Regions from separate parts of the Streptomyces inhibens genome, predicted to be linked through region 1. Evidence: riboswitches for the same ligand, from Rfam matches in the RefSeq annotation. Region 1 holds a riboswitch; each other region holds the start of a gene.
What was found. Region 1 has a riboswitch for cobalamin ahead of metE (5-methyltetrahydropteroyltriglutamate--homocysteine S-methyltransferase). Riboswitches for the same ligand answer to the same signal wherever they lie in the genome.
Positions count from the first base shown of each region.

Region 2: another riboswitch for cobalamin. It lies ahead of cobN (cobaltochelatase subunit CobN); the one in region 1 lies ahead of metE (5-methyltetrahydropteroyltriglutamate--homocysteine S-methyltransferase).
Region 3: another riboswitch for cobalamin. It lies ahead of nicT (Nickel transporter NicT); the one in region 1 lies ahead of metE (5-methyltetrahydropteroyltriglutamate--homocysteine S-methyltransferase).
Region 4: another riboswitch for cobalamin. It lies ahead of KI385_RS29805 (ribonucleoside-diphosphate reductase subunit alpha); the one in region 1 lies ahead of metE (5-methyltetrahydropteroyltriglutamate--homocysteine S-methyltransferase).

Region 1 covers NZ_CP084681.1:7,729,938-7,735,882, reverse strand. Annotated here, with positions in the region: gene KI385_RS34690 (COG4315 family predicted lipoprotein) at 1-350, opposite strand, end outside; gene KI385_RS34685 (aldo/keto reductase) at 512-1,567, opposite strand; cobalamin riboswitch at 1,676-1,893, shown strand; gene metE (5-methyltetrahydropteroyltriglutamate--homocysteine S-methyltransferase) at 2,053-4,377, shown strand; gene KI385_RS34675 (phosphocholine-specific phospholipase C) at 4,535-5,945, opposite strand, start outside.
Region 2 covers NZ_CP084681.1:4,941,587-4,947,531, reverse strand. Annotated here, with positions in the region: gene KI385_RS22605 (precorrin-2 C(20)-methyltransferase) at 1-691, opposite strand, end outside; gene KI385_RS22600 (precorrin-8X methylmutase) at 694-1,326, opposite strand; gene cobG (precorrin-3B synthase) at 1,401-2,786, opposite strand; cobalamin riboswitch at 2,985-3,117, shown strand; gene cobN (cobaltochelatase subunit CobN) at 3,154-5,945, shown strand, end outside.
Region 3 covers NZ_CP084681.1:3,213,583-3,219,527, reverse strand. Annotated here, with positions in the region: gene KI385_RS14855 (DoxX family protein) at 1-489, shown strand, start outside; gene KI385_RS14850 (VOC family protein) at 705-1,205, shown strand; gene nicT (Nickel transporter NicT) at 1,382-2,527, opposite strand; cobalamin riboswitch at 2,559-2,774, opposite strand; gene KI385_RS14840 (alpha/beta fold hydrolase) at 2,842-3,690, opposite strand; gene KI385_RS14835 (MarR family winged helix-turn-helix transcriptional regulator) at 3,687-4,352, opposite strand; gene KI385_RS14830 (hypothetical protein) at 4,472-4,837, shown strand; gene KI385_RS14825 (nucleoside/nucleotide kinase family protein) at 4,861-5,517, opposite strand; gene KI385_RS14820 (cupin domain-containing protein) at 5,577-5,945, opposite strand, start outside.
Region 4 covers NZ_CP084681.1:6,554,548-6,560,492, reverse strand. Annotated here, with positions in the region: gene KI385_RS29815 (DUF3311 domain-containing protein) at 150-410, shown strand; gene mctP (monocarboxylate uptake permease MctP) at 446-2,095, shown strand; cobalamin riboswitch at 2,391-2,539, shown strand; gene KI385_RS29805 (ribonucleoside-diphosphate reductase subunit alpha) at 2,702-5,134, shown strand; gene KI385_RS29800 (ribonucleotide-diphosphate reductase subunit beta) at 5,134-5,945, shown strand, end outside.

The DNA of each region.
Region 1 (5,945 bases):
TCGCTCCGCACCCCGCCGGCGGCCTTCGGCGCGTGGGTCACGAACATCGGTGGCCACTCCTTCGCGCACCCGCCGTAACAGGTCGACCTGCTGGTCCTGTCCGCCTCGAAGAGGTAGAGCGTCCGGCCCCGACCGTCCACCAGGATCGTGCCGAGGGGACCGGAGCGGGCCGTGACCGTCCACGCCGCGGCGGACGGGGACGCCGACGGCGCGGCACTCGTGCGGGTGGGGCTGGGGGTCGGCGGCTTCGACGGCGCGGAGCCGCCACCGTTGTCCGAGCAGCCGCCGACCGCCGTGGTGATCACGGCGACCGTGGCCGCGGCGACGAGCGTTGCGGCGGTCTTCCTCATCGGCGTACGTCTCCTTCGGTCCGGCCGTCCACCCGCCCCGTACGGTGCGGAACGGCAACAACGCCGTCCCTGGCGGGCCGCCCACCTCACTAGACCGCAGGCGCCGCCACCCGGCCATCCGGGCGGCGGCGTTCGGCGTACACGGCGCCGGCCGTCCGCGCTCAGCGGATCTCGTTCGCCGTACGGCGGTAGGTGGAGCGCCGGTCCTCGATGTCGGCCCAGCGGTCGCCGTAGACGTTCTCGGTGATGACCGGCTCGCGCAGGAAGTCGTGCGGGAAACCCAGCTCCACCGCGCTGGAGCGGTCGAGCCGCGCGAGAGCGTCGGCGTCCAGCTCGACATCGACGGCGGCGAGGTTGTCGGCGAGCTGGCTCTCCTTGGTGGCGCCGATGATCGGGATGATGTTGCCGGGCCGGCTCCGCAGCCAGGCCAGCGCCACCTGCGCCGGGCTCCAACCGCCCTGTTCGGCGATCTCCAGGACCGCGGTGACGGTCCCCTCCTCGTTGTGGTCCTGGGTGTTCCCGTTGACGCTGTCCAGCCGGCCCGGCTCGCCACGGCGGTACTTGCCGGTGAGCTTGCCCGCCGCGAGCGGGGCCCAGGCCAGCACCGCGAGGTCGAAGGCGCGGGCCTGCGGGAGCAGTTCGCGCTCCGGCGTCCGCTCCAGCAGGTTGTAGCGCAGCTGCGAGCCCGCGAACGCGGTCCAGCCGCGCAGCTCGGCGAGGGTGTTGGCCTGCGCGATCTCCCAGGCCGGCCAGTCGGAGACACCGAGGTAGAGCACCTTGCCGGACCGCACCAGGTCGTCGAGCGCCCGCATGACCTCCTCGACCGGGGTGAAGTTGTCCCGGGCGTGCACCCACAGCACATCGAGGTGGTCGGTGCGCAGCCGCGCAAGGCTCGCCTCCACCGACCGGACCAGGTTCTTGCGGTGGTTGCCCGCCGCGTTCACATCGCCCTTGCGGGTCGCGCAGGTGTACTTGCTGGCCAGGACGAAGCTGTCCCGGCGGCCTTCGAGCAGTTCCCCCAGGATCCGCTCCGAGGCACCGCCGGTGTAGTTGTTGGCGGTGTCGATGAAGTTGCCGCCCGCGTCCGCGTAGGCGTCCAGGATCCGGGCGCTGGTGTCCCTGCCGGCGCCCCAGCCCCCTTCGTCGCCGATGGTCATGGCACCCAGGCTCAGCTCACTCACCCGCAGGCCGGTCTTGCCGAACAGTGTGTAGCGCAAGGCGTTCCCTTCGTTTCCTTCGCTCAGCTCGTGCACTCACGCTAGGAGCTGGAGCGCTCTCCAACGCAAGACGTGCCGTCGCGGGTGACCAAGTCACAGGTGAGGGCCTAGGCTGGCCGGTGCAACTGGTTCGCCCTGCCATCCGGGTAGGCGCGTCGTAAGAGGGAACCCGGTGGAAATCCGGGACTGCCCCGCAGCGGTGAGTGGGAACGACCGCCGTCATACGCACTGGATCCGGCCGGGTCCGGGAAGCGACGGCCAGTAGGTGTCCGCCCTTGGCGGATGTGCCCGCGAGTCCGAAGACCTGCCAGTGCCCCCGCGCCACCGGTGCGCGGGGCGATCTCGGTGACCTCGAGGGCGGGTCGGCGGACACATCAGGCGGCACGGGCGGCGAGAGCGCACCGTGTTCCGCCCGGTTTGCCGTCCCTTCGCGTCCTTGACCCGTCCCGAGGTCACATGGAGACACGCTCGCGAAGGAGAGTTCCGTGACCAGCACATCCGCAGCCGCGGCCGTACGGGCCACCGTGCACGGCTACCCCCGGCAGGGGCAGCACCGCGAACTGAAGAAGGCGATCGAGGGCTACTGGAAGGGCCGCGTCAGCGCCGATGCCCTCCGGAGCACCGCCGCCGAACTGCGCCGCGGCAATTGGCGGCAGCTCGCCGAGGCCGGTATCACCGAGGTGCCGACCGGCGACTTCTCGTATTACGACCATGTCCTGGACACCAGCGTGATGGTCGGCGCGATCCCGGCCCGGCACCGTGCCGCGGTCGCCGCCGACCCGTTGGACGGCTACTTCGCGATGGCCCGCGGCACACAGGAGGTGGCGCCGCTGGAGATGACCAAGTGGTTCGACACCAACTACCACTATCTCGTACCTGAGTTGGGGCCGGACACGGTCTTTGTCGCGGACTCCGCCAAGCAGGTCGGCGAGCTGACGGAGGCACAGGGGCTCGGTCTGGCCGCGCGGCCGGTGCTGGTCGGGCCGGTCAGCTATCTCCTGCTGGCCAAGCCCGCGCCCGGCGTCGCGGCCGGCTTCGACCCGCTGACGCTGCTCGACCGGCTGCTGCCCGTCTACGCCGAGGTGCTCGCCGATCTGCGGGCGGCCGGCGCCGACTGGGCGCAGCTGGACGAGCCGGCGCTGGTGCAGGACCGCTCCCCCGCCGTGCTGAACGCCGCGGCCCGCGCCTACCGTGACCTCGGCAGGCTCACCGACCGCCCGCGGCTGCTGATCGCCTCGTACTTCGACCGTCTGGGCGAGGCCCTGCCGGTGCTGGCCAAGGCACCGGTCGACGGACTGGCGCTGGACTTCACCGGCGCCGCTGCCGCCAACCTCAAGGATCTCGCGGCGGTCGGCGGGCTGCCCGGCAAGCGGCTGGTCGCCGGTGTCGTCAACGGCCGCAATGTGTGGATCAACAACTTCGAGCGGTCGCTGGCCACCCTGGGCACGCTGCTCGGCCTCGCCGACCGGGTCGATGTGTCGTCCTCGTGCTCGCTGCTGCATGTCCCGCTGGACGCCACCACCGAGCACGAGATCGACCCGCAGGTCGCCCGCTGGCTGTCCTTCGCCCGGCAGAAGACCACGGAGATCGTCACACTGGCGCGCGGACTGGCGCAGGGTACCGACAGCATCTCGGCCGAACTCATCGCCAATCGCGCCGACTTGGTGTCCCGGGCCGAATCCGCGCTGACCCATGACCCGGCGGTACGCGCCCGCGCCGCGGCCGTCACCGACGCCGACGGCCGCCGCTCCCGGCCGTACGCCGAGCGGGCCGTCGCCCAGCGCGCGCATCTGGGGCTGCCGCTGCTGCCGACCACCACCATCGGCTCGTTCCCGCAGACGGCCGAACTGCGCACCGCCCGCGCCGATCTGCGGGCCGGGCGGATCGGCACCGCGGCGTACGAGGAGCGGATCTCGGCCGAGATCCGCGAGGTCCTCGCCTTCCAGGAGAAGGCCGGTATCGATGTGCTGGTGCACGGTGAGCCGGAGCGCAACGACATGGTCCAGTACTTCGCCGAGCAGCTGACCGGCTATCTCGCCACACAGCACGGCTGGGTGCAGTCCTACGGCACCCGCTACGTCCGGCCGCCGATCCTGGCCGGGGACATCTCCCGTCCCGAGCCGATGACGGTGCGCTGGACCCGCTACGCCCAGTCGCTCACCGACCGGCCGGTCAAGGGCATGCTCACCGGCCCGGTCACCATGCTCGCCTGGTCCTTCGTCCGTGACGACCAGCCGCTCGGCGACACCGCCCGTCAGGTGGCGCTCGCCCTCCGCGACGAGGTGAACGACCTTGAGGCGGCGGGGAGTTCGGTGATCCAGGTCGATGAGCCGGCACTGCGCGAGACGCTGCCGCTGCGCGCCGACGGCCATGCGGAGTATCTGGCCTGGGCCACCGAGGCGTTCCGCCTCACCACCGGCGGGGTGCGTCCGGACACCCAGATCCACACGCATATGTGCTACGCGGAGTTCGGCGACATCCTCCGGGCCATCGACGATCTCGATGCCGATGTGATCAGTCTGGAGGCGGCCCGCTCCCATATGCAGGTCGCCGGGGAGCTGGCCACTGCCGGCTATCCGCGCGAGGTGGGGCCGGGGGTCTATGACATCCACTCCCCGCGCGTACCGAGCGTTGACGAGGCAACGACCCTGCTGCGCAAGGGACTTGACGCCATCCCCGCCGAGCGGCTGTGGGTCAACCCCGACTGCGGTCTGAAGACCCGCGGCTGGCCCGAGGTGCGGGCCGCCCTGGAGAACCTGGTCGCGGCGGCCCGCGAGGTCCGCGGCGGCCTGCCGGGCGCGGATTCCTGAGGTGACGGGGCCGGTACCCGACGCGCGGGTACCGGCCCCGGCCCTTCGGCCGTCGCCGCGCTCACGGACGTCCACGGACGCGGTCGGCAACGTCGGGGAGGCCGCGCAGCGGGTGACCGTGCCGGCCCGCGCCTGTCGCGCGGGCCGGTCCGGACCGTCAGCCGGTGATGATCGCCGGGTCGCTCACGCCCGGCCTGCCGTTCTCGACATGGCCGGCGAACCGGCGCAGGAAGGTGCTGTCCATGTCGCAGGTGACCGACACGTCGTACCAGCGCTTGCTGGCGCGCAGGTCCACCGGGTGCTTGACGGTGGCGCCCGCACGGACGGTGAAGGTCTCGCGCGCGCCGCCGTAGGCGTGGGTGAGGGTGAGGTGGCAGTCGGTGCTGCCGGGGTTGGTCATGGTGAGTTCGATGCGGCCGGCTATCGCGTCGTGCCGGGCGGTGACCTCGGGGCCGGTCTTGCCGCCGGCGCCCTTGAAGGTGCGCAGGAAGCCGTTCGGGCCGAAGACGGACAGATCGTAGGTGCCGTTGGAGTAGGACGTGTTCCAGGTGTCGGAGATCTTCTTGCCGGCCTCCGTGGTGTACGTCCAGGGGCCGTCGGTGCGGTTGCCCGCGGTGACGGTGAAGCAGGCGCCGGCGTTGTCGCCGCCGCTGAAGGTCAGCGTGTAGCGCCCGGTGGAGGGGGTTGCGGCCCCGTCGACCAGCGGTGCGTACGGCAGCGGGCGGGACGGCCGGGAGCCGGGCTCCTGCTTGGGCAGGACGGGGTTGGCGGGCGGCTTCGGTACGTAGCTGTCGTGGCGGTCCTTGTCCGGCGGCTGGTAGCCGTCGGTGTCCGGGAGGGTCGCCGGCTTGGTGTTCTCCAGGCTGAAGTCGAAGGCGGAGGTCAGGTCGCCGACGATGGCGCGTCGCCAGGGCGAGATGTTCGGCTCGTGCACACCGAAGCGGCGCTCCATGAACCGGATGATGGAGGTGTGGTCGAAGACCTCGGAACAGACGAAGCCGCCGGTGCTCCAGGGGGAGACGACGAGCATGGGGACGCGCTGGCCGAGGCCGTAGGGGCCGGCGGAGTAGCTCGCGTCGCCGTTGAAGTAGTCGAGCTTGGTGTCCACGGTGGACAGACCCCGGTCGGCGGAGGACGGCGGGAACGGCGGGACGATGTGGTCGAAGTAGCCGTCGTTCTCGTCGTAGGTGATGAACAGGGCGGTCTTGCTCCACACCTCGGGGTTGGAGGTGAGCGCGTCCAGCACCTGGGAGACGTACCAGGCGCCGTAGTTGGCGGGCCAGTTGGGGTGCTCGGAGAAGGCCTCGGGGGCGGCGATCCAGGAGACCTGGGGGAGCTTGCCGGCCTTCACATCGGCCTTGAGCAGGTCGAAGTAGCCGTCGCCCTGCTTGGCGTTGGTGCCGGTGCGGGCCTTGTCGTAGAGCGGGTCGCCGGGCTTGGCGTTGCGGTACTGGTTGAAGAAGAGCAGCGAGTTGTCGCCGTAGTTGCCGCGGTAGGCGTCGTCGATCCAGCCCCACTTGCCGTTCGCGTCCAGACCGTCACCGATGTCCTGGTAGACCTTCCAGGAG
Region 2 (5,945 bases), 2.8 Mb from region 1:
CGACGTAGTGGGCCTCCGGCATACGTCCGGCGCGTTCCATGGCGCGGCGCACGGTGGGGAAGGTGCGGCCGAGTTTCATGACGACGGCCGTGTCGGTGGAGGCGAGCCGGGCGGTCAGTTCTTCCTCGGGGAGCGTGCCGGGGAGGATCGTGAGGACCTCGTCGGCCTCGGCGAGGGGCTTGCCCAGGCGGGCCGCGGCGGCGCTGATGGAGGTGACGCCGGGGATGACCTCGGTCGGGTAGCGGTGGGCCAGCCGCTTGTGCATGTGCTGGTAGGAGCCGTAGAAGAGCGGGTCGCCCTCGGAGATGACGGCTACCGTGCGGCCGGCGTCCAGGTGGGTGGCGAGGCGGGCCGCCGCGGTCTCGTAGAAGTCGTCCAGGGCGCCGCGGTAGCCGCCCGGGTGGTCGGTCGACTCCGTCGTGACCGGGTAGATCAGCGCTTCCTCGATGTGGTCGGCGCGGAGGTGCTCGGCCGCGATGGAGCGCGCGATCGAGCGTCCGTGCCGGGCGCTGTGGTACGCGATGACATCGGCCTCGGCGATGACTTTCGCGGCGCGGATCGTCATGAGGGACGGGTCGCCGGGGCCGAGGCCCACGCCGTAGAGACGGCCGGGGACCGTCGCCTCCGGGGCGCCCCCGTTGCCGGTGGCCCGCGGTCCGTTCCCGGCGCCTGTTGCCTGCTGCTCGCTCACGCTTACTCTTCCTCGCTTGCAATGGCGTTGATCGCGGCCGCGGCCATGGCGCTGCCGCCCCGGCGCCCGCGCACCACGATGTGGTCCAGCTTCGACGGGTGCGCGACGAGCGCGTCCTTGGACTCCGCCGCGCCGATGAAGCCGACGGGTATGCCGAGGACGGCGGCGGGGCGGGGCGCGCCCTCCTCGATCATCTCCAGGAGGCGGAAGAGCGCGGTGGGGGCGTTGCCGACCGCCACTACGGCGCCTTCCATACGGTCCCGCCACAGTTCCAGCGCGGCGGCGCTGCGGGTGGTGCCCATCCGGGCGGCCAGCTCCGGCACCGACGGGTCGGCGAGGGTGCACAGCACCTCGTTGTCGGCCGGCAGCCGCTTACGGGTGACGCCGCTGGCGACCATGTTGGCGTCGCAGAGGATCGGCGCACCGGCGCGCAGCGCCTTACGGGCGCCTGCCACCACATCGGGCGTGAAGGCCAGATCGCGGACCAGGTCGACCATGCCGCAGGCGTGGATCATGCGGACCGCGACTTGGCTGACGTCGGCGGGCAGACCGGCGAGGTCCGCCTCGGCGCGGATGGTGGCGAAGGACTGGCGGTAGATCGCCGCACCGTCCTTCTCGTAGTCGAACGCGGTCACTGTGGCCTCGAAGGTGTTGGGGGTGTCGGGTGCGGGGTGGCGCGTGGGGTGGTTCATGGGGCTGCCTGGGGAGTTCACGATGTCGGGTGGGGTGCCGGTACCGGGGCCGGGGCGGTGGGGTGTGCCTCGTCCCGTACGACCGATGTCCGGTAGCCCTCGGCCGTTGCCAGGACGTCGACCCAGGTGCCGTGCGGGTGGCCGCAGCGGCGTTCGCAGCCGGACCAGTGGACGGGTAGGCCCTTGTGGAGGCCCTGTAGGGGCAGGTCCTTTACGGAGAGCTCGCCGGGGGCCGGTGTGCCCTTGGTGAGCGCGGCCGCCGCGTCGGCGCGTACGTCGGTGCGGGACTTGGCGCAGCCGGGGCGGCCGGTGCAGGCGCTGATGCGGTGCCAGGGGGAGGCCGGGTCGGTGATCAGGCCGGCGGCGGCCAGCTCGCGCAGCCGGGGGGCGGCCGCGGTGGCCGGCAGTCCGGGGATGACGATGCCGCGCCAGGGCGTGAGGCGTAGTTCGCCGGATCCGTCGTCGGCGGCGATGGCGGTCAGCAGGCGCCATTGGGCGACGGTCAGCCGGCCGAGCGGCGCCAGGACCGACAAGGCGCGTCGGTCGTCGGGGCCTTCGATGACGCCGGGGGCGGAGGAGTCCGCGTACGCGGACCTGATGACGGCCGCCCGCGGACCGTCCGCCACGTACTCCGCCGCGATGCCCGCCGCCCGCAGCCCGTCCGCCACGGCATGGGCCGTCAGGCCGTATCCGTCGGGGAGTTCGCGGACCCGCCAGGCGCCGCTGCCGCTCGCCCCGGCGGTGGTCAGGAAGCATGCGGCGGCGGCGAGCGCGGCGCGCGGTAGGTCGGCGCCGGCGATCCGCAGCGCCGCCGGATCGTCACCGACCCGCAGCAGGGCGCCGCCCCCGGGCCCGGCCGGGCCACCGGAAGCCGGGCCCCCGCCCGATTCTGCGACCAAGGTCACATCGCCGCCGAGCGCCGCCACATCGCCCCGCCCGTCGTCCAGGACGAAGAGAAACCGGCCGGACAGCGCGGTCGCGGACTCGCTCGTGCAGAGCAGGGTGTCCAGCTCCCGGGCCCACAACCGCACGTCAGCGGGGGTGTGATGGTCCAGCCCGGCCAGTGGGGAGGCGAGGATGTTGCGGATGCGTTCGTGGCGTTCGGAGGGCAGCAGGCCGGCGTCGCGCAGCAGGCCGGCGAGCCGGGCGCCACAGTCGTCCGCGAGGCCGCGGAGCTCCGCGTTGCCGCGGGAGGTCAGGGAGAGATGGCCGTCGCCGAGCAGGTCGGCGGCGTCGGCCAGCGCAGTTGCCTGACGTACCGTCAAGTTACCGGCGGGCAGCCGCACTCGGGCGAGGTGCCCGTCGGCGGCGGAGTGCAGCCGCAGCGCTCCCGGGCAGGCGTCACCGCGGTCCCGTATGGGCGGTTCGGCCCCTTGGGGCCGTATCGAGGGGGAGGGCGGCATGGCGGCGAGCATACCGACGACGCGCCCCGCGGATCCGGGGCGGATCCGGCCACGGACCCGGCCGGAACCCCGGGGCGGATCCGTGCCACGGGCCCGGCCACGGACCCGGGAGGCGCGCCCCGGGCGGGCAGCCGCACAGGCCCGCTTACCTCCCCCGGCCGCAGCCCTTACTATGCAGGTCGGTGGGTCGGCTGACCCGCCGGACGCCAGCGACGGCGCAGGGTCTTACGGCCCTAGGGAGGAAGCCCGGTGAGAATCCGGCGCGGTCCCGCCACTGTGAACCCGGCCTGTGCCGGGCGAGCCAGGAACTCCCGCCGTCCTTACGACCACCCGGGGCGCGGACACCCCGAGGAAGGCCTGCGCTCGCATGCTTCTGCTGCTGTCGACCTCCGACACCGACCTGCTCAGCGCCCGCGCGGCCACGGGCCCCGTGCCGTACCGGCTCGCCAACCCCGCCCGCCTCGACGTCGCCGAGCTGCCCGCGCTGCTGGAGGGCGTCGACCTCGTCGTCGTACGCCTCCTCGGTGGTATCCGCGCCTGGCAGGAGGGGCTGGATCTGCTGCTCGCAGAGGACCAGCACCGGCCGGTCGTCGTGCTCACCGGTGAACAGGCCCCCGACGCCCAGCTCATGGAGCAGTCCACGGTCCCCGTCGGCATCGCGGCCGAGGCGCACGCCTACCTGGCGCACGGCGGTCCCGCCAACCTCGACCAGCTCGCCCGCTTCCTCTCCGACACGGTGCTGCTGACCGGCCATGGCTTCGAGTCGCCGGCGCCCGCCCCGTCCTGGGGTCACCTGGAGTGGGACGCCCGCCGTGAGAGCGGCCCGCTGGTCGCCGTGCTCTACTACCGCGCCCACCACATGAGCGGCAACACCGCCTTCGTACGGGCCCTGTGCGAGCAGATCGAGGAGGCGGGCGGCCGTGCCCTCCCGCTCTTCGTCGCCTCCCTGCGCGCCCCCGAGCCCGAGCTGATCGAGGCACTGCGGGCCGCCGACGCCATCGTCACCACGGTCCTCGCCGCGGGCGGCACCAAGCCCGCCGAGGCCTCCGCCGGCGGCGACGACGAGTCCTGGGACGCGGGCGCGCTGGCCGCCCTCGACGTACCGATCCTCCAGGCCCTGTGCCTGACCGGGTCGCGCGCCGCATGGGAGGAGAACGACGAGGGCCTGTCCCCGCTGGACGCCGCCTCGCAGATCGCCGTCCCCGAGTTCGACGGCCGGCTGATCACCGTCCCGTTCTCCTTCAAGGAGGTCGACGAGGACGGCCTTCCGGTCTATGTCGCCGACCCCGAGCGTGCCTCCCGGGTCGCCGGGATCGCGGTGCGCCACGCCCGGCTGCGCCACATCCCGGCCGCCGAGAAGCGGCTGGCGCTGGTGCTGTCCGCGTACCCCACCAAGCACTCCCGTATCGGCAATGCGGTCGGGCTGGACACCCCGGCCTCCGCCGTCGAACTGCTGCGCCGTCTGCGGTCCGAGGGCTACGACTTCGGTACGGAGCCGGTCCCGGGCCTGGAGTCCGGCGACGGTGACGAGCTGATCTACGCCCTCATCGAGGCCGGCGGCCACGACCAGGAGTGGCTCACCGAGGAGCAGCTCGCCCGCAACCCGGTCCGGATCCCGGCCGCCGACTACCGGCGCTGGTACGGCACGCTGCCGCAGGAGCTGCGCGACTCGGTGGAGCAGCACTGGGGGCCGCCGCCCGGCGAGATGTTCGTCGACCGCAGCCGCAACCCCGAGGGCGACATCGTGCTCGCCGCCCTGCGCCGCGGCAATCTCCTCATCCTCATCCAGCCGCCGCGCGGCTTCGGCGAGAACCCGATCGCGATCTATCACGACCCTGATCTGCCGCCCTCGCACCACTACTTGGCGGCCTACCGCTGGATCGCGGCCTCCGCCGACGACGGCGGCTTCGGCGCGGACGCGATGGTCCACCTGGGCAAGCACGGCAACCTGGAGTGGCTGCCCGGCAAGAACGCCGGCCTGTCCGCCGCCTGTGGTCCCGACGCCGCCCTCGGCGACCTCCCGCTCGTCTACCCCTTCCTGGTCAACGACCCCGGCGAGGGCACCCAGGCCAAGCGCCGGGTGCACGCCACCCTCGTCGACCACCTCGTCCCGCCGATGGCCCGCGCGGAGTCGTACGGCGACATCGCCCGCCTGGAGCAGCTGCTCGACGAGTACGCGGCCATCTCCTCCATGGACCCGGCCAAGCTGCCGGCCATCCGCGCCCAGATCTGGACCCTGATCCAGGCCGCCAAGCTCGACCACGACCTCGGCCTGGAAGACCGCCCCGACGACGACGGCTTCGACGACTTCCTGCTGCATGTCGACGGCTGGCTCTGCGAGGTCAAGGACGCCCAGATCCGCGACGGTCTGCACGTCCTGGGCGGCGCCCCGGCCGGTGAGGCCCGCGTCAACCTCGTCCTCGCCATCCTGCGCGCCCGCCAGATCTGGGGCGGTACGTCCGCCCTGCCCGGTCTGCGCGAGGCGCTCGGTCTGGACGAGTCCGCCGCGACCCGTACGACGGCCGACGAGGCCGAGGAGAAGGCCCGCGCCCTGGTCCAGGCGATGGAGGACGCCGACTGGGACCCGGCGGCGGTGGCCGGTATCGCCGCCGGCCACCCGGCCGCGGTCGCCGACATCCTCGACTTCGCCGCCCGCGAGGTCGTCCCCCGCCTCGCCGCCACCACCGATGAACTCGACCACGCGGTGCACGCGCTGGCCGGCGGCTTCGTCCCGGCCGGCCCCTCCGGCTCCCCGCTCCGCGGCCTGGTCAACGTCCTCCCGACGGGCCGTAACTTCTACTCCGTCGACCCCAAGGCCGTGCCCTCCCGGCTCGCCTGGGAGACCGGCCAGGCCCTCGCCGACTCCCTCCTTACGCGCTACCGCACCGACAACGGCGACTGGCCGCAGTCGGTGGGGCTGTCCCTGTGGGGGACCAGCGCCATGCGGACCTCCGGTGACGATGTGGCGGAGGCGCTGGCGCTGCTGGGCGTGCGCCCCGTATGGGACGACGCCTCCCGTCGTGTCATGGGCCTCGAAGCCATTGCCCTCGGCGAGCTGGGCCGCCCCCGTATCGATGTCACCCTCCGCATCTCCGGCTTCTTCCGCGACGCCTTCCCGCACGTCATCGGCCTGCTGGACGACGCGGTACGGCTGGCCGC
Region 3 (5,945 bases), 4.5 Mb from region 1:
TCTCTGCACGGCTACGACACCGGGCTGCTCCTGCTGCGGCTCGCGCTCGGGCTGACCATGGCGGCGCACGGCGCCCAGAAGCTGTTCGGCTGGTTCGGCGGTCCGGGGCTGGACGCGACCGGGCAGTTCTTCACGATGAGTGGCTATCCGTCGGGCCGGGCCATGGCCGTCGTGGCCGGTCTCAGCGAGACGCTCGGTGGGCTCGGGCTCGTGGTCGGTCTGCTCACGCCGCTCGCCGGCGCGGCGGTCGTCGGCACGATGATCAACGCACTCGCCGTGAAGTGGGGCGGCGGTTTCTTCGCGCCCAAGGGTGTGGAGTACGAGCTGCTGCTGACCGCCGGCGCGGCCGCCCTGGCGCTGACCGGCCCCGGTCGCTACGCCATCGACCGCGCGCTGCCCGGTCTGCGTGCGCACCGGCTGGCCTACGGCGTGGCGGCGTTGCTGCTGGGTGCGGTGATCGCCGGAGGGGTGCTGCTCGTCCGGAAGTGAACCCCGGGGAGCGCCCTGGAGGTGAGCGCCTCGGCCTGAGGGCGAGAAGTACGCCATTGCCGGGGTCTCCGGCCGCTCGAACTCCGGCCGGAGATCTACTGGGCAGGCCGAGGCGGGCGAAGTAGAGCAGAAGCAGAGCGAAGTAGAGCAGGGGCAGGACAAGGAGTGCGGTGGCGCCCGGGCGGTGCCGCGGCGGGAGATCGGGGAACAGTCTTATGGCCGTACGTCGGCTCAATCATGCGGTGCTGTATGTCCGGGATGTGGTGCGGTCCGTCGCCTTCTACACCGAGACCCTGGGGCTCACGGTGGATGTCGAGATACCGGGGCGGGCCGCTTTCCTCAGCGCGCCCGGCTCGCTCAACGATCACGATCTGGGGCTGTTCGCGGTGGGCCCCGACGCGCCGGGACCGGAGACCGGGCGGGTCGGGCTCTACCACCTGGCCTGGGAGGTCGGCACGCTCGGCGAACTCGCCGCGACAGAGGCGCAGCTCACCGAGCGCGGCTCCCTGGTCGGCGCCAGCGACCACCTTGTCGCCAAGTCCCTGTACGCCAAGGACCCGGACGGCAACGAGTTCGAGGTGATGTGGCGGGTCCCGCGGAAGGACTGGCCGGGCCCGGACCAGGCGAACCGGCTGGTCCCGCTCGATCTCGCGGCGGCTCTGAAGCGCTGGGGGCCGGATCTGGTGACGGGGGCGGCGGCCGGTTCGGCCACGTGAGAGGCGTGGTGGCCGACTTGGGCAGGTGACGGAGGCGGCGGCCGCGTTGGGCGGGTGGCGGGAAGTTCCTGGCCAAGCCGGCCGGGATCCCGGGCCCCGGTGGCCCCCTGGCCCCGGCGCCCGACGGTGTACGTACGGGGCTCCAGGGGAGCGGGGTGCCTCAGACGCCAGAGGGCTCAGGTGGTTGAGGAGGCCGACGTCGCCCGGTCCGCCGAGTCCGTTCGCTCGGCCCGCTGCGCCCAGCGCCTTTCGACGCCGGCCAGCCGCCAGTACGCCAGCGCCGCGGCCCACACCACCACGAACAGGCCGACGATGATGAAGCCGACATTGTCCAGGTCGAGGGTGGAAATCCAGCCGGTCAGCGGGTCGTTGAGGGCGAGCTTGTCGTGCAGCACGGTCACCAGCTCGATGGTGCCGATGAAGAAGGCGACGGCGATCGACAGACCGGTGATGGTGAGGTTGTAGTAGACCTTGCGCACCGGGTTGGAGAACGCCCACTGGTAGGCGAAGTTCATGAACGTGCCGTCGAGGGTGTCGAACAGGCTCATTCCGGCGGCGAACAGCAACGGCAGACACAGCACGGCGTACCAGGGAAGGCCGGCCGCGGCGCCGCTGCCCGCCATCACCATCAGGGTCACTTCGGTGGCGGTGTCGAAGCCGAGCCCGAAGAGGAAGCCGAGCGGGAACATCTGGCCGGGGCGGGAGATCGAGCGGGTGAACCGTCCCAGGAAGCGGTTCATGAAGCCGCGTGAATCGAGGCGCTGCTCCAGCTCGGTCTCGTCGTAGCGGCCGTCGCGCATCCCGCGGAAGACCCGCCAGATCCCGGCCAGCGCGATGAGGTTGAGGGCGGCGATGAGGTAGAGGAACGTCCCGGAGACCGTGGTGCCGATGGTGCCCAGGATTTGGTGGGTACGGGACTGGTCGTTGAGCAGGGTGCCGGCGAGCTGGGCGCCGCCCGCCACCAGGGCGGCCATCGCGACGACCACGCTGGAGTGGCCGAGGGCGAACCAGAAGCCCACCGAGACCGGCCGCTTGCCGTCGGCCATCAGCTTGCGGGTGGTGTTGTCGATGGCTGCGATGTGATCGGCGTCGAAGGCATGCCGCATACCGAGGGTGTACGCGGTGATGCCGAGGCCCACGCCGAAGACCTGGCTTCCGACGGAGTAGTGGTTCGGGACCACGAGCAGGAAGAGCACGCCGAAGGCGACGATGTGCAGGCCGGCTATGACGGCCATCAGGCCCGCGGTACGGATGGTGTCCTGCCGGCGCCAGCGGAATGCGGCGGGGGCGGGGGTGTTCGGGGTATCGGTGGACAGGGCCATCCGGCGGTCACGCTCCAGCACCTCGTGGATCAGTTCGTGAGATGCCGTGGCCGGTCTCCTGGCTTACGGGTACACGTGTCCGTCCCCGCCTTCCCGGCCGCGGGATGCGGTCAGTGGCGCCGTACACGCACCGGGCGCATACGGAAAGGGCTGGAAACTCCCCGATCACAGTGGCGAGGGCCGCTCCGGCCTGGGACCACAAGGTCCGTCACCGGTCTTCCCGAACACCACGGCCCGGCCACTCTAGCGGCCGTCGGGGAGAGATGGCGTGTGGGGGCGTTCCCGCAGGTGAGGGGGGCGGTGGTGCCGCGAAGTCAGTAGTCCAAGGAGGAGAGAAAGGCGTGCAGTTCATGGTCAAAGAGAGCGGGGTTCTCCAGGTTGACCATATGGCCCGCGCCCGGTATTCGGACTCTTCGGGCGCGGGGCACGGTCAGCGCTATCGCATGGGCATTGGCGGAGATGTCCGTACTGTCGAGGTCGCCGTCGAACACGACCGTCGGCACCCGGATCTCGCCCAGGCGGTCGGCGGCGCCGACTTCCAGGGGCATGCCGGCGCCCACTCCATCGGCGTGCACCTCCACATTGGCCTCGGCCGATGCGCGCATCCGCTCGCGGAATCCCGGGTGCACGGCGGACGGTTCGCGATGCGGCCCGTCCACCCACATCCGCAGGAAGTGCTCGACATACCGCTCCGCGCCGTCCGGTGCGCCGATGGCCGCCACCTGCTCCCTGATGTGTGCCAGGACGAAGGGATCGGTGAAGGCGCGACCGCTGACCCCGGGGGAGGCGAGCGCAAGGGCCGTCACCCGGTCCGGGTGGGCTATGGCGGCGTCCAGCGCGACCCGCGCACCATGGGAAAGGCCGACGAGCACGGCACTGGGGACATCGAGCGCGTCGAGCAACGCGCACAGGTCGTCATGGTTGGCGTAGTCCCCGGCCACGGTGGAGGAGAGGCCATGGCCGCGGGAGTCGTAGCGGATCGCGCGCAGGCCGGAGTTCACCAGCCAGGCGAACTGCTCGTCCCACATGTGCTGGTCGAGCATGCCGCCGTGCAGCAGCACCACCGCGGGGCCCGCGCCGGCCGTCTCGTAGAACAGCTCGCCGTCGTCGACCGGCACGATCCCGTTGTCGATCTCGGACCAGGCGGTGATTGGTCGGGTCATTCTCCGGGCCGTCCTTTGCGTGCCAGATGCGGTGGGGTGGGTGGGCTGTCATCGGCTGAGTTGCCGTTACTGCTTTTACTGCTTGTACTGCCGTGGCTGTCGTAACCAGCCTGACTGTCTTGACTGCCCTGACTGTCGGTTTCCTCCCGTGGAACGCGCGAGCCGTTCGCCAGGTGCCGGAATTCCTCGCCGATCCGGTCGAGTACGTGCAGTGCGGTGCGGATGTCCTCGGCGGGCAGATCGGCCAACCGCTGCCGCAGCTCCGTCGCCTCGAACTCCTGGATCCCGCGTATCACCTCCGTGCCTTCGGCGGTGAGCCGGATCAGGGACGAGCGGCGGTGTGCGGGATTCGGTGCCGTCACGACCAGGCCCAGCTCCGCGGCGTGGTTCACCCAGCGCTGCACCGGCTGTCGGTCGAGGCCCATCGAGCGCGCCAACTGCGGCACGGTCCGGGGGCCTTCGCTGCGCAGGGCGTCCAGCAGCGCGTGTTCACCGGCGGTCATGCCCGTGCCCGTCAACTCGCGCTCCACCGCGCGCACGACCGTGCGGTGCAGCGGCCACAGGCGTCGGATGACGCCGTACAGCAGGTCTTCGGGCGGCGTCGGTCCCCCGTCGCCATCCACCTCAGCATCCATTTCAGCATCCACCTCAACGACACTCATGATGTCATGATGACATCGGTGATGTCGTTTGGGAAGGGTGCGATGACGGAAAGGAGTTGATGAGGCGGCGGGCATGCCGAGACCCGCGCGATTGATCGGTGAGAAAGGCGGGACGGCGGATGAAGGTGGGTCTGTTGCGTGCGGTCGGGGTGGCCACGGCCGTGTACGGGGTGGCGGTGACGGCGGTGCCCGATCTGCTGGCGCGGCCCTCGGGGCTGGTCGATGACGAGGGGCGGACCGCGCGGGCGACCCGGACCTCGCTGCGCCCGCTGGCCTGGCGGGACGCGGCGAGCGGGCTGGTGATGGCGCTGGCTCCCCGGGGGCCGGCGCTGCGCACCGCCGCGTATGTACGGATCGCGGCGGACTTCGGGGACGCCGTACTGCTCGGTGCGACGCTGCCGGGCCGGGACCGGAAGCTGAAGGCGGCGGCGGTGTCCGTGGGGTGGGGTGCGCTGTCGGTGGCCGGTCTGCTCGCCGGCGGGTAGGGGCGACGGGGCAGAGGGAGGGGCTATTCGTCCGGTGGAGGAGGGGCTTCTGCGGGCGTAAAGGTGATGACGAGGTCGGCGCGGTCGCGAGTGGCCGCCACGACACGGGCGTTGGCCTCGTCCGAGGCATGCACGAACCGCTCGGCGTCGGCGCGCGGGCGCCCGAAGCGCTCATGGCGGTCGACCAGCCGCCGGATCCGCTCCGCGGCGTCCAGCTCCACGTACCAGACCTCGTCGAGCAGTGCGCGGATCCGCGACCAGGGAGGGGAGTCGAGGAGGAGGTAATTGCCCTCGGTGACGATGAGCGGGACATGCGGTGCCACGGGGATGCTGCCGGCGACCGGTTCCTCGATGCGGCGGTCGAAGGCCGGGGCGTAGACGGCGGTGTCCGGCTCCGGCGAGCGCAGGCGCGCCAGCAACGCCGCGTATCCGGCGGGGTCGAAGGTGTCCGGCGCGCCCTTGCGGTCCGTACGGCCGAGGCGGTGCAACTCCGCCTCGGCGAGGTGGAAACCGTCCATCGGGACGAGCGCCGCCTGTCCGGCCAGCTCGGCCACGAGGTGGGCGGCGAGGGTGGACTTGCCGGCGCCGGGCGGGCCGGTGATGCCGAGCAGCCGGCGCCGGGCGGGAGTCGCGGAGGCGGCGAGCCGACGGGCGCGGGAGAGGAGGTGCCGGGGATCCATGGTGCGTCCATCGTGCCCGATCGGCGGGTTGCCCGGTACGGCCCGATGCTCCCCGCGGCTCAGCCGTGGTACTCCATGCCGTATTGCGCGCCGATCTCGTTGAGGCGGCCGAGGTCGGGGTGGCCGCCCTTCATGACGACCGGTCCGGCCTCGAACATGTCCTCCACGAACTGCTCCCAGCCGCCCGGCGAGGAGATCTGCAGACAGCGGGCGGGCGGCTGCGAGGCGTTGCGCAGGGCGTGCGGGACGCCGTGCGGCAGCAGGGTGCACATGCCGGGGGTGAGGCGGTAGGTGGCGCCGTCGAAGTCGACCTCCATCTCGCCTTCGAGGACGTAGACGAATTCATCGGCGTCGTGGTGGATGTGCGGCGGGATGTCGACGTCGAGCTGGTTCTCCAGGATGGCGAGCCGGCCCTCGGTGTCGGTGGT
Region 4 (5,945 bases), 1.2 Mb from region 1:
GCGCTGCGCCGCCGCTGACCGTGGACGACGCCTGCTCTCTGCCGCGGATTCTTCATACCGATATGCGGACAGCTAGTGACGCGCGCCACGGCCCTGCCATAGATTTCCAGCCGATTGCACAGGAGTTCGCCAGGGACGGAGCCACGCTCATGCCAGAGCCAGCCGCATCACCGACCAACAGACCGGTCATCACGCCGACACGTGTGGTGGCGGGGCTGTGCCTGCTCGCTCCGTTCGTGGCGATGCTGTGGGTGAGTTCGTACGCCAAGATCGAGCCGACGCTCATCGGGATCCCGTTCTTCTACTGGTACCAGATGCTGTGGGTGCTGATCTCGACCGTCCTGACGATGGTCGCGTACAAGCTCGTGCAGCGTGAGCAGCGCGCACGCAAGGGCGGTGCGGCCCAGTGACTCTCGCAACGACGGCGACGACGGCGACCACGCCACTGGCCGCCTCCTCGACCCAAGGCGTCAACGGCGTCGCGCTCGCCGTCTTCGTCTTCTTCTTCCTGGCCGTGACGGTCATGGGATTCCTGGCCGCCCGCTGGCGCAAGGCCGAGGAGTCCGCCAACCTGGACGAATGGGGCCTGGGCGGCCGCAGTTTCGGCACCTGGGTGACGTGGTTCCTGCTCGGCGGGGACCTCTACACCGCGTACACCTTCGTGGCCGTCCCGGCGGCGATCTACGCAGCGGGCGCGGCCGGCTTCTTCGCCGTGCCGTACACCATCCTCGTCTACCCCCTCATCTTCACCTTCCTCCCCCGGCTGTGGTCGGTCTCGCACAAGCACGGCTACGTCACCACCTCCGACTTCGTCCGCGGCCGCTTCGGCTCCAAGGGCCTGTCGCTGGCCGTGGCGCTCACCGGCATCCTCGCCACAATGCCGTACATCGCCCTCCAACTGGTCGGCATCCAGGCCGTCCTGGACGTGATGGGCATCGGCGGCGGCGAGAACACCAACTGGTTCGTCAAGGACCTGCCGCTGCTGATCGCCTTCGCCGTCCTCGCCGCGTACACCTACTCCTCGGGCCTGCGGGCGCCCGCCCTGATCGCCTTCGTCAAGGACGGCCTGATCTATCTCGTCATCGCGGTGGCGATCATCTACATCCCGATCAAGCTGGGCGGCTTCGACGCGATCTTCGACGCGGCCGGCAAGGCGTTCGCCGAGCCCGGCGCCGTACCCGGCAAGCCGCGCGGCGCGCTGACCACCGGCCCCAACGCCCAATGGGCGTATGCGACCTTGGCGCTCGGCTCCGCGCTGGCGCTCTTCATGTATCCGCACTCGATCACCGCCACGCTGTCCTCGCGCAGCCGCAATGTGATCCGCCGCAACACCACGATCCTGCCGCTGTACTCCCTCATGCTGGGCCTGCTCGCGCTGCTCGGCTTCATGGCGATCAAGGCCGGCACGGACATCCAGGGCAACCCGCAGCTGGCCATCCCGCAGCTGTTCGAGGACATGTTCCCCAGCTGGTTCTCCGGCGTCGCGTTCGCCGCGATCGGCATCGGCGCGCTGGTGCCCGCGGCCATCATGTCGATCGCCGCCGCCAACCTGTTCACCCGCAACGTCTACAAGGACTTCCTCAAGCAGGACGCCACACCGGAGCAGGAGCACAAGGTCGCCAAGCTCGTCTCGCTGCTGGTGAAGGTCGGCGCGCTGGTCTTTGTCCTCACCATGGACAAGACCGTCGCGATCAACTTCCAGCTGCTGGGCGGGATCTGGATCCTGCAGACCATGCCGTCGCTGGTCGGCGGTCTGTTCACCCGCTGGTTCCACCGCTGGGCGCTGCTCACCGGCTGGGCGGTCGGCATGCTCTACGGCACACTCGCGGCATACGGCGTGGCCAGCCCGACCCAGGCCCACTTCGGCGGCTCCAGCAAGGAGATCCCCGGCATCGGTGAGATCGGCTACATCGGCCTGACCGCCTTCGTCCTGAACGTCGTGGTGACCGTCGTCCTGACCTTCGCCCTGAAGGCCGCCAAGGTCCCTGACGGCGTCGACGAGACCAGCCCCGCCGACTACACCGCGGACGCCGGCGACGCGGGCGTCACGGCGGACCTGCCGCCCGCCACGGCGGGAGCTCCGGCCGGCCACTGAGCCACCGGCACCGCACCGGCGGATCACGGGCCGTCGCGTCCCTTCGGGGGCGCGGCGGCCCGTCGTCGTCCCGGCCGCCGAGCTCTGGAACGTGCGCGGGACCGGGAGCCGATACCGGGATTACGCTCCGGGCGTTCACCCGTGAGATGGCCTGAAGGACCCGCCCGGCCCGGCCCGCATGGCGTTTCCGGGCGCGTTGCCGACTCTGCCGGGCCCCATGGCCGTTCGCACACCAGTAGGAGTGGTATGAGGTGGCGACACAAGATGTGGGGGTGCATGCGGGGAGCAGCACAAGATGTATGCTCGTCCTCGCTGTCGCCGCAGGGGAATCCGGTGGGAATCCGGAACTGTCCCGCAACGGTGTGGGAGCGCGCTCAGTGGCCTGATGACGGCCCTGTCGCGCGTCCGTGAAGTCCGAAGACCTGCCGACGGTACGTCCTCACCGCCATCGGTGCGGACGTCGATACGTCCGGGCCCCGAGGGTTGGGCCGGTGGGCGCCGCGCGGTGTGCCCGCGCACCCCTGACCGTAACGGGGTGCCGCATGCGCGCGTGCGACCGTCGCGCCCCGCCCCTCCTGGCCCCCGCCGAGTGAGGGAGAGCATCACGTGACCATCGCGCCAACGGAGTCCGCGTCAGACGCCGAGGTAGTTCAGCCTGCGGTGGCCACGCCTCCTGCCCCCGCCGACGGGCCGGGCGTCGCGCTGCTGCGCACCCTGACCGAACTGACCGAGGATCTGGCCGCGACCGACCCCGGCAAGGTGGCCGCCGCCGCGCTGCGCGGCCGGCACGCGGGTTCCGACGAGGCCGAGCTGCGGTCGCTGGCCATCGACGCCGCGGCCGGTCTGATCGGCGACGAGCCGCAGTACTCCAAGCTCGCCGCGCGCCTGCTCACCCTCGCAATCTCGGAGGAGGCGGCCGAACAGGGGGCGGTCGCCTTCTCCGCCTCCGTCGAGGTCGGCCACCGCGAGGGCCTGATCGCCGACGAGACAGCCCGGTTCGTCCGCGCCCACGCGGCCCGGCTGGACGCGCTGGTCGACAAGGCACTCGCCGAAGGCGCCGACGACCGCTTCGGCTACTTCGGTCTGCGTACCCTGCACTCGCGCTATCTGCTGCGCCACCCCACCACCCGTCAGGTCATCGAGACGCCGCAGCACTTCCTGCTGCGGGTGGCCTGCGGCCTCGCGGAGAACGAGTCCGCGGCGGCGCTGGAGGACGTCGCCGAGCTGTACCGCCTCACCAGCTCGCTGTCCTACCTCCCCTCCTCCCCCACCCTCTTCAACTCCGGCACCCGCCACCCGCAGATGTCCTCGTGCTATCTGCTGGACTCCCCGCTGGACGAGCTCGACTCGATCTACGACCGGTACCACCAGGTCGCCCGGCTCTCCAAGCACGCCGGCGGTATCGGCCTCTCCTACTCCCGGATCCGCGCACGGGGGTCGCTGATCCGGGGCACCAACGGTCACTCCAACGGCATCGTGCCGTTCCTGCGCACCCTGGACGCCTCGGTCGCGGCCGTGAACCAGGGTGGCCGGCGCAAGGGCGCCGCCTGTGTCTACCTGGAGACCTGGCACGCCGACATCGAGGAGTTCCTGGAGCTGCGCGACAACACCGGTGAGGAGGCGCGCCGTACGCACAACCTGAACATCGCGCACTGGATCCCGGACGAGTTCATGCGCCGGGTGGAGGCGGACGGCGACTGGTCGCTGTTCTCGCCCTCCGACGTGCCGGAGCTGGTGGACCTGTGGGGCGACGAGTTCGACGCCGCCTACCGCAAGGCCGAGGCCGAGGGCCGGGCGCTCAAGCAGATCCCCGCCCGGGTGCTGTACTCCCGCATGATGCGCACCCTGGCGCAGACCGGCAACGGCTGGATGACGTTCAAGGACGCCGCCAACCGCACCGCCAACCAGACCGCGGAGCCCGGCCAGGTCGTGCACTCCTCCAACCTGTGCACGGAGATCCTGGAGGTGACGAACGACGGGGAGACCGCCGTCTGCAACCTCGGGTCGGTCAACCTCGCCGCGCACCTGGGCAACGAGGCCGCCGGCTGGGAGGAGGCGATGGACTGGGAGCGGCTGGACGCCACGGTCCGTACCGCCGTCACCTTCCTCGACCGCGTCGTGGACATCAACTTCTACCCGACCGAGCAGGCCGGGACCTCCAACTCCCGCTGGCGCCCGGTCGGTCTGGGCCTGATGGGCCTCCAGGACGTCTTCTTCCGGCTGCGGCTGCCGTTCGACTCGGCCGAGGCACAGGCGCTGTCGACCCGGATCTCCGAGCGCATCATGCTCGCGGCGTACGAGGCGTCCGCCGACCTCGCCGAGCGGCACGGCCCGCACCCGGCCTGGTCCGCGACCCGCACCGCCCGCGGTGTGCTGCACCCGGACCACTACCCGAACGCCGAGCCCCGCTGGGCGGACCGCTGGGCGGCGCTGCGCACCCGTATCGCGGCGACCGGAATGCGTAACTCCCTTCTGCTGGCGATCGCGCCGACCGCGACCATCGCCTCCATCGCGGGCGTGTACGAGTGCATCGAGCCGCAGGTCTCCAACCTCTTCAAGCGCGAGACGCTGTCCGGAGAGTTCCTCCAGGTCAACGCCTATCTGATCGAGGAGCTCAAGGCGCTGGGGATGTGGGACGCACGGACCCGTGACGCGCTGCGCGAGGCCAACGGCTCGGTGCAGGACGTCAGTTGGATCCCCGAGGAGATCCGGGCGCTGTACCGCACCGCCTGGGAGATCCCGCAGCGCGCCCTGATCGACATGGCCGCGGCCCGTACGCCCTACCTCGACCAGAGCCAGTCGCTGAACCTCTTCATGGCCTCGCCCACCATCGGCAAGCTCAGCTCGATGTACGCCTACGCCTGGAAGCGCGGCATCAAGACGACGTACTACCTGCGCTCCCGCCCGGCGACCCGGATCGCCCAGTCGGCCCGTGGCGGCGCCGCCGCCACCCCCGTCCCCGTACCGCAGCAGGCCACCGACCCCGAGGCCGTCGCCTGCTCCCTGGAAAACCCCGAGTCCTGCGAGGCCTGCCAGTAATGACCACCGCGCCTGAAACCAACGCCGCAACGGCGCACACCGCCACCTCCGGCACGAAGAACCTCCTCGACCCGGGCTTCGAGCTGACCCTGCGTCCGATGCGGTACCCGGACTTCTACGACCGCTACCGGGACGCCATCAAGAACACCTGGACCGTGGAGGAGGTCGACCTCCACTCCGACGTCGCCGACCTCGCCAAGCTCTCCCCGGGCGAGCAGCACATGATCGGCCGGCTGGTGGCGTTCTTCGCGACCGGCGACTCGATCGTCGCCAACAACCTCGTGCTGACGCTCTACAAGCACATCAACTCCCCCGAGGCGCGGCTGTACCTGAGCCGTCAGCTCTTCGAGGAGGCGGTGCACGTCCAGTTCTATCTGACGCTGCTGGACACCTACCTCCCCGACCCGGAAGACCGCTCCGCCGCCTTCGCGGCCGTGGAGAACATCCCGTCCATCCGGGAGAAGGCCGAGTTCTGCTTCAAGTGGATGGACTCGGTCGAGAAGATCGACCGGCTGGAGTCGAAGGCCGACCGCCGCCGGTTCCTGCTCAACCTGATCTGCTTCGCGGCCTGCATCGAGGGGCTGTTCTTCTACGGCGCCTTCGCCTACGTCTACTGGTTCCGCTCGCGCGGTCTGCTGCACGGGCTGGCCACCGGCACCAACTGGGTCTTCCGCGACGAGTCCATGCACATGGAGTTCGCGTTCTCCGTGGTGGACACCGTCCGCGAGGAGGAGCCCGAGCTCTTCGACGACAAGCTGGAGCAGCAGGTCACCGACATGCTCAGGGAGGCCGTCGAGGCGGAGCTGCAGTT